2 regions of the Streptomyces pluripotens genome follow, and region 1 is predicted to be linked to the other one. Evidence: predicted binding sites of a transcription regulator. Region 1 holds the regulator's gene; the other holds the start of a gene.
The links. The regulator HrcA, encoded in region 1, represses chaperone genes, less so after heat shock. The targets are predictions, from matches to a motif close to TTNGCACTCNGNNNNNCNGAGTGCNAA.

Region 1 (3,408 bases):
CCCGGCCCGGCACGCCGAAGTGGAAGGAGACCACCGGCACCGGGTCGTCGAGGAGCACGGCGAGCTTGGCGTCGTAGCCGTCGTCCCGGCCGCTGTCGGGGTCGCCCAGCTCGGTCTCGTACCAGGCGGCCTCACCAGCCAACTGATGGGCGTAGATCTCGACGGCACCGGCATCCGGGGGAGCGGCGGCGGCCGCTCCGGTGGTGCTGGCGTCCGCACCGGGATACTCCGGCTGAGGCATGAAGACGTTCACACCGAACGGGCGGCCCGTGAGCCCCCGCAGCTGCTTGATCTCCTGGTACATGCCGTCGGCGGTCTTGTATCCGGCGGCGAGGAACCCGAGGCCACCGGCCTCGGAGACGGCGGCGGCGAGCTGCGGGACGGAGACGCCGCCCGCCATGGGGGCCTGCACGATCGGGTGGGGGAAAAGACCGGTCAGCGGGGAGGACATGACCGCATGTTGTCACGTCCTCCGAACAAGTCCGAATCCGGGCTTCCCCTGGCATAGGCCAGGGGCAACCTCGGATATCAGCGACCGTTGAACGCGTCCTTCAGCCGCGAGAACAACCCTTGCTGGCCGGGCTGGAACTGGCCCAGCGGACGCTCCTCACCGCGCAGTTTGGCCAGCTCGCGCAGGAGTCGCTCCTGCTCGGGGTCCAGCTTGCCCGGTGTCTGCACCTCGACGTGGACGATCAGGTCGCCCCGACCGCCGCCACGCAGATGCGTGACACCACGGTTGTGCAACGGGATCGACTGGCCGGACTGAGTACCGGGCCGGATGTCGACCTCCTCCATACCGTCCAGCGTCTCCAGCGGCACCTTGGTGCCGAGCGCCGCCGCGGTCATCGGGATGGTGACCGTGCAATGCAGGTCATCGCCGCGCCGCTGGAAGACGGCGTGCGGCAGTTCGTGGATCTCGACGTAGAGGTCACCGGCCGGACCGCCGCCCGGGCCGACCTCCCCCTCACCGGCGAGCTGGATGCGGGTGCCGTTGTCGACACCGGCCGGGATCTTGACCGTCAGAGTGCGACGGGAGCGGACACGGCCGTCACCGGCGCACTCCGGGCACGGATTCGGCACGACCGTGCCGAAGCCCTGGCACTGGGGGCAGGGACGGGAGGTCATGACCTGGCCCAGGAAGGACCGGGTGACCTGCGAGACCTCGCCGCGCCCACGGCACATGTCACACGTCTGCGCCGACGTGCCCGGAGCCGCACCCTCGCCACTGCAGGTGGTGCAGACGACCGCCGTGTCGACCTGGATCTCCTTGGTCGTCCCGAAGGCGGACTCGTCCAGCTCGACCTCGATACGGATCATCGCGTCCTGGCCGCGCCGGGTGCGCGAGCGCGGGCCGCGCTGCGACGCCGTACCGAAGAACGCGTCCATGATGTCGGAGAAGTTTCCGAAGCCGCCGGCCCCGAAGCCGCCCGCGCCGGCCCCGCCCGCCTGCGAGAGCGGGTCGCCGCCGAGGTCGTAGACCTGCTTCTTCTGCGGGTCCGACAACACCTCGTAAGCGGCGTTGATCTCCTTGAACCGCTCCTGGGTCTTCGGGTCCGGGTTGACGTCCGGGTGCAGCTCGCGGGCGAGCCGCCGGAACGCCTTCTTGATCTCATCCTGCGACGCGTCGCGGCGCACGCCGAGAACGGCGTAGTAGTCCGTGGCCACTTAAGACTCCGCCAGGATCTGTCCGACGTACCGTGCCACTGCGCGTACCGCTCCCATCGTTCCCGGATAGTCCATGCGTGTCGGTCCGACCACGCCGAGCTTGGCAAGTGCCTCGCCGCCCGAACCGTAACCGACCGACACCACGGAGGTGGAGTTGAGTCCCTCGTGGGCATTCTCGTGGCCGATGCGCACGGTCATGCCCGGATCCTTCGCCTCGCCGAGGAGCTTGAGGAGCACGACCTGCTCCTCCAGAGCCTCCAAAACGGGCCGGATCACGAGGGGGAAGTCATGCCCGAAGCGGGTGAGATTGGCGGTGCCGCCGATCATCAGCCGCTCCTCGTTCTCCTCGACGAGTGTCTCCAGAAGAGTGGAGAGCACCATGGAGACCGTACCGCGGTCCTCGGCCTCGAAGGCCTCCGGCAAGTCCTCGACCAGCCTGGGCACATCCGTGAACCGACGACCTGCGACCCGGCTGTTCAGCCGGGCCCGCAGATCCGCCAGCGAGGCCTCCCCGAACGGCGCCGGGCAATCGACCAGCCGCTGCTCGACCCGCCCGGTATCCGTGATCAGCACGAGCATCACGCGCGCGGGGGCGAGCGAGAGCAGTTCCACGTGCCGCACGGTGGACCGGGTCAGGGACGGGTACTGCACCACGGCCACCTGTCGGGTGAGCTGTGCGAGCAGCCGCACCGTGCGGGCCACCACGTCATCGAGGTCGACGGCGCCGTCCAGGAAGTTCTGGATCGCCCGCCGCTCCGGCGCGGTCATCGGCTTCACGCCCGCGAGCTTGTCCACGAACAGCCGGTAGCCCTTGTCGGTGGGGATACGCCCCGCGCTGGTGTGCGGCTGGGCGATGTACCCCTCGTCCTCCAGGGCCGCCATGTCGTTGCGGACGGTCGCCGGGGAGACGCCGAGGCCGTGTCGCTCGGTGAGCGCCTTGGAACCGACCGGTTCCTCGGTGCCCACGTAGTCCTGGACGATGGCGCGCAGAACCTGGAGCCTGCGTTCACTCAGCATTCGCGCGCACCTCCAGCACGTCGCCTCTGGTCCCTTCGGGTCGTCCGCCTGGCACTCTTCCCATGTGAGTGCCAGCCTTCCCCGGCCCAGTGTACGGCTGTCGGGTGCGCCCTGGGCAAGGTCGGTGCCGTCACACCGGGTCGTACCGCTAGCGTCCCGGTATGACGGTGACTTGGGAAGAGCTGGGATGGGAACGACTGGCCGCCGGGGTCGGGCGGTGCCGTCTGCCCGGCTGGGACTGCACCGCCGGGCTGGTCCTCGGCGAGGGTGCGGCACTGATGGTGGACGCCGGATCCAGTCTGGCCGAAGGGGCTCGGCTGCGGGCCGGGGCCCGAAAGCTGTCGGGCGGCCGTGTGACCCATCTCGCGCTCACCCACCCGCACTTCGACCACGTCTTCGGGGCACCCGCGTTCACGGAGGCGGAGGTGTACGCAGCGGTGGGCGTGGACGCGGTGTTCGCGGGCGGAGGGCGGCAACTGCGAGTGGACGCGGTCGGCAACGGTCTCCCGGCGGAGGACGCGGACGAGGCGGTGGCCGCGCTGACCCCGCCCCGCCACCTCGTCTCGGGCGAGTGGACCCTCGACCTCGGCGGCGGCCGGCAGGTGCTGCTGGCCAACGTCGGCCCGGGTCACACCGCCCATGACCTCGCCGTCTGCGTCCCAGGTCCCCGGGAAGTGGTCTTCTGCGGCGACCTGGTGGAGGAGTCCGGCGAGCCCCAGGCCGGCC
Region 2 (3,408 bases), 1.9 Mb from region 1:
TCGATGTCGGCCTGGGTCATGGCCTTGGCGTCCGCGGTGCCGTCGATCCGCAGCCCGGAGGGGCCGACCGCGGGGGCGTCCGGGACGGGCGCCTGCCCCTGCTTGCGGACGGTGCCTATGTGCCACAGCTGCGGGACGATCGTGCCACCCGCCGCGTGCACGTCCTCGGCGACCTTCGCCCACCCGGCGAGCTGCTCCTCACCGTGGAAGCGCGGGACGCGGTCGCTCTGGCCGGCCGACTCGTGGCCGACGTAGGTGCCTTCGGTGACGATCAGACCGACGCCGGCAGCGGCACGGCGCGCGTAGTAGGAGCGGACGTCGTCGCCAGGGATGCCGCCCGGGGAGAACATGCGGGTCATCGGCGCCATCACGATCCGGTTGGGGACGGTCAGACCGTTGAGCGCAATGGGGCGGGAGAGAATCCGGGCCGCGCGGGAGGCGGATGTGGTGGCAGTCACGTGGGGAGCTCCTCGTGCATGGTTCTGTTAACCGGTCGGTATGTGCGCACGCATCGTTGCACCTTCTCAAGCAACTGAGTGCCGGCCGCCGGCATTCCGCGCCCGGGGCACGCCTCCTGTGATCCCGCCCACGCGAAGGCTCCAGCCCGGACACGCCCGAGGGCGGCACCCCCTGCCATGGCAGGGGGTGCCGCCCTCGGTAAGGACGTTGATCAACCCTCGGGGCGATCAGAAGTCCATGTCACCGCCCGGCATGCCGCCGCCAGCCGGCGCAGCGGCTGCCTTCTCCGGCTTGTCGGCGATGACGGCCTCGGTGGTGAGGAACAGGGCGGCGATGGAGGCGGCGTTCTGCAGCGCGGAACGGGTCACCTTCGCCGGGTCGATGATGCCCTCGGCGACCAGGTCGACGTACTCACCGGTCGCGGCGTTCAGGCCGTGACCCGGGGTGAGGTTGCGGACCTTCTCCACCACGACGCCACCCTCAAGGCCGGCGTTGACGGCGATCTGCTTCAGCGGAGCCTCAAGGGCGAGCTTCACGGCCTGGGCGCCGGTCGCCTCGTCACCCTCCAGCTCCAGCTTCTCGAAGACGCTGGTGGTCTGCAGCAGGGCCACGCCACCGCCGGCGACGATGCCCTCCTCGACGGCCGCCTTGGCGTTGCGGACGGCGTCCTCGATGCGGTGCTTGCGCTCCTTGAGCTCCACCTCGGTGGCGGCACCGGCCTTGATGACCGCGACACCGCCGGCCAGCTTGGCCAGGCGCTCCTGCAGCTTCTCGCGGTCGTAGTCGGAGTCGCTGTTCTCGATCTCGGCGCGGATCTGGTTGACCCGGCCGTTGACCTGCTCGGAGGAGCCGGCACCGTCGACGATGGTGGTCTCGTCCTTGGTGATGACGACCTTGCGGGCGCGGCCCAGGAGGTCCAGGGTCGCGTTCTCCAGCTTGAGGCCGACCTCCTCGGAGATGACCTCGCCGCCCGTGAGGATGGCGATGTCGCCGAGCATGGCCTTGCGGCGGTCACCGAAGCCCGGGGCCTTGACGGCGACGGACTTGAAGGTGCCCCGGATCTTGTTGACGACCAGGGTGGACAGGGCCTCGCCCTCGACGTCCTCGGCGATGATCAGCAGCGGCTTGCCCGACTGCATGACCTTCTCCAGGAGCGGGAGCAGGTCCTTGACCGAGGAGATCTTGGAGTTGGCGATGAGGATGTACGGGTCGTCGAGCGACGCCTCCATACGCTCCATGTCGGTGGCGAAGTAGGCCGAGATGTAGCCCTTGTCGAAGCGCATACCCTCGGTGAGCTCCAGCTCCAGACCGAAGGTCTGGGACTCCTCGACGGTGATGACACCTTCCTTGCCGACCTTGTCCATGGCCTCGGCGATCAGCTCGCCGATCTGGGTGTCGGCGGCGGAGATGGACGCGGTGGAGGCGATCTGCTCCTTGGTCTCGACGTCCTTCGCCTGCTCCAGCAGGGCGGCGGAGACGGCCTCGACAGCCCTCTCGATACCGCGCTTCAGGGCCATCGGGTTGGCACCGGCGGCGACGTTGCGCAGGCCCTCCTTGACCAGGGCCTGGGCGAGCACGGTCGCGGTGGTCGTACCGTCACCGGCGACGTCGTCCGTCTTCTTGGCGACTTCCTTGACCAGCTCGGCGCCGATCTTCTCGTACGGGTCCTCGAGCTCGATCTCCTTGGCGATGGAGACGCCGTCGTTGGTGATCGTGGGGGCGCCCCACTTCTTCTCGAGGACGACGTTGCGGCCCTTGGGGCCGAGGGTCACCTTGACGGCGTCCGCGAGCTGGTTCATGCCGCGCTCGAGGCCGCGCCGCGCCTCCTCGTCGAACGCGATGATCTTGGCCATGTGAAGTGGTCCCTCCAGGACTGGGGGTGATTCCTTCGGACCGCGCCCGCGCCCGCGACGGACGGCTCGCCGGCCGCGTGGTTCCTTGCCCCACCTGGCCCGCGGGCCTCACCGACCCGGTCCTTCGCTGTCACTCTCACCTTCAGAGTGCTAACGCAATGATTAGCACTCGGCATGGTCGAGTGCAAGCGCCTCCCGACATGCGACCGGCCCCGTCAGCCACGCGCGAACGGCAGAACCAGGGCACGACGAAGGGCCCGCACCGTGTTCCGGTGCGGGCCCTTCGTGCAAGAAACGTTCAGGCGGTGACGCGAACCATGTCGGCCTGCGGGCCCTTCTGGCCCTGCGAGATCTCGAACTCGACCCGCTGGCCCTCTTCCAGGGTGCGGTAGCCGTCCATCTGAATCGCGCTGTAGTGGACGAAGACGTCCGCACCACCGTCGACCGCGATGAAGCCATACCCCTTCTCCGCGTTGAACCACTTGACGGTGCCCTGAGCCATGCCTAACTCCCCTATTACTGGCCCTTGCACAGATCCACACCTCGCGGACCCGGGTCAGACCTCACCCCCTATTCAGACGGGGGCGTGCGCCGGAACGCGTCGACCGCGGCTGAATGTATCTGTCCAACTGCCGTCTGCAACAGGTCAATCGGACGAGAATTCTGGACGCGAACGGTCCGGAATGTAGTGAGAATTCACCTGACTTCAGGGCAAGTCGGGCCCCACAAAAGCCAAGAAAAGCCGCATAAAACCCCCACAGTTTGGCTACTTCTTGTCGGGCATGCGGCATGAATCCGGGGCTCGCGACCCGAAGGTCGCGACCGCGTTCCCCAACTCTATCGCGCTCAACCACACAGAATTGCCCCCTCCGTTTCTCTCACGGAGGGGGCAATCGGATGAACAGTGGGTAACCGAGGTTACCCAAGGTAATTGAGAGGCGTGGTCAGCCTCCGGCGACCGCCGGGATGATGGAGACACCGGCGCCGTCCGGAGTCACCGTCTCAAGGCCCTGCTCGAAGCGGACGTCGTCGTCGTTGACGTAGACGTTGACGAACCGGCGCAGCTTGCCCTGGTCGTCGAGCACCCGGGCGGCGA

Region 2: a site for HrcA is predicted at 2,475-2,501, ahead of groL (chaperonin GroEL). Genes of this name have one in related genera too.

What each region holds. Positions count from the first base shown of each region.
Region 1 covers NZ_CP021080.1:2,136,737-2,140,144, forward strand. Annotated here, with positions in the region: gene LK06_RS09490 (nitronate monooxygenase) at 1-451, opposite strand, end outside; gene dnaJ (molecular chaperone DnaJ) at 529-1,665, opposite strand; gene hrcA (heat-inducible transcriptional repressor HrcA) at 1,666-2,682, opposite strand; gene LK06_RS09505 (MBL fold metallo-hydrolase) at 2,844-3,408, shown strand, end outside.
Region 2 covers NZ_CP021080.1:4,028,546-4,031,953, reverse strand. Annotated here, with positions in the region: gene LK06_RS18305 (NADH:flavin oxidoreductase) at 1-458, opposite strand, end outside; gene groL (chaperonin GroEL) at 687-2,312, opposite strand; gene LK06_RS18295 (cold-shock protein) at 2,611-2,814, opposite strand; gene LK06_RS18290 (MoaD/ThiS family protein) at 3,257-3,408, opposite strand, start outside.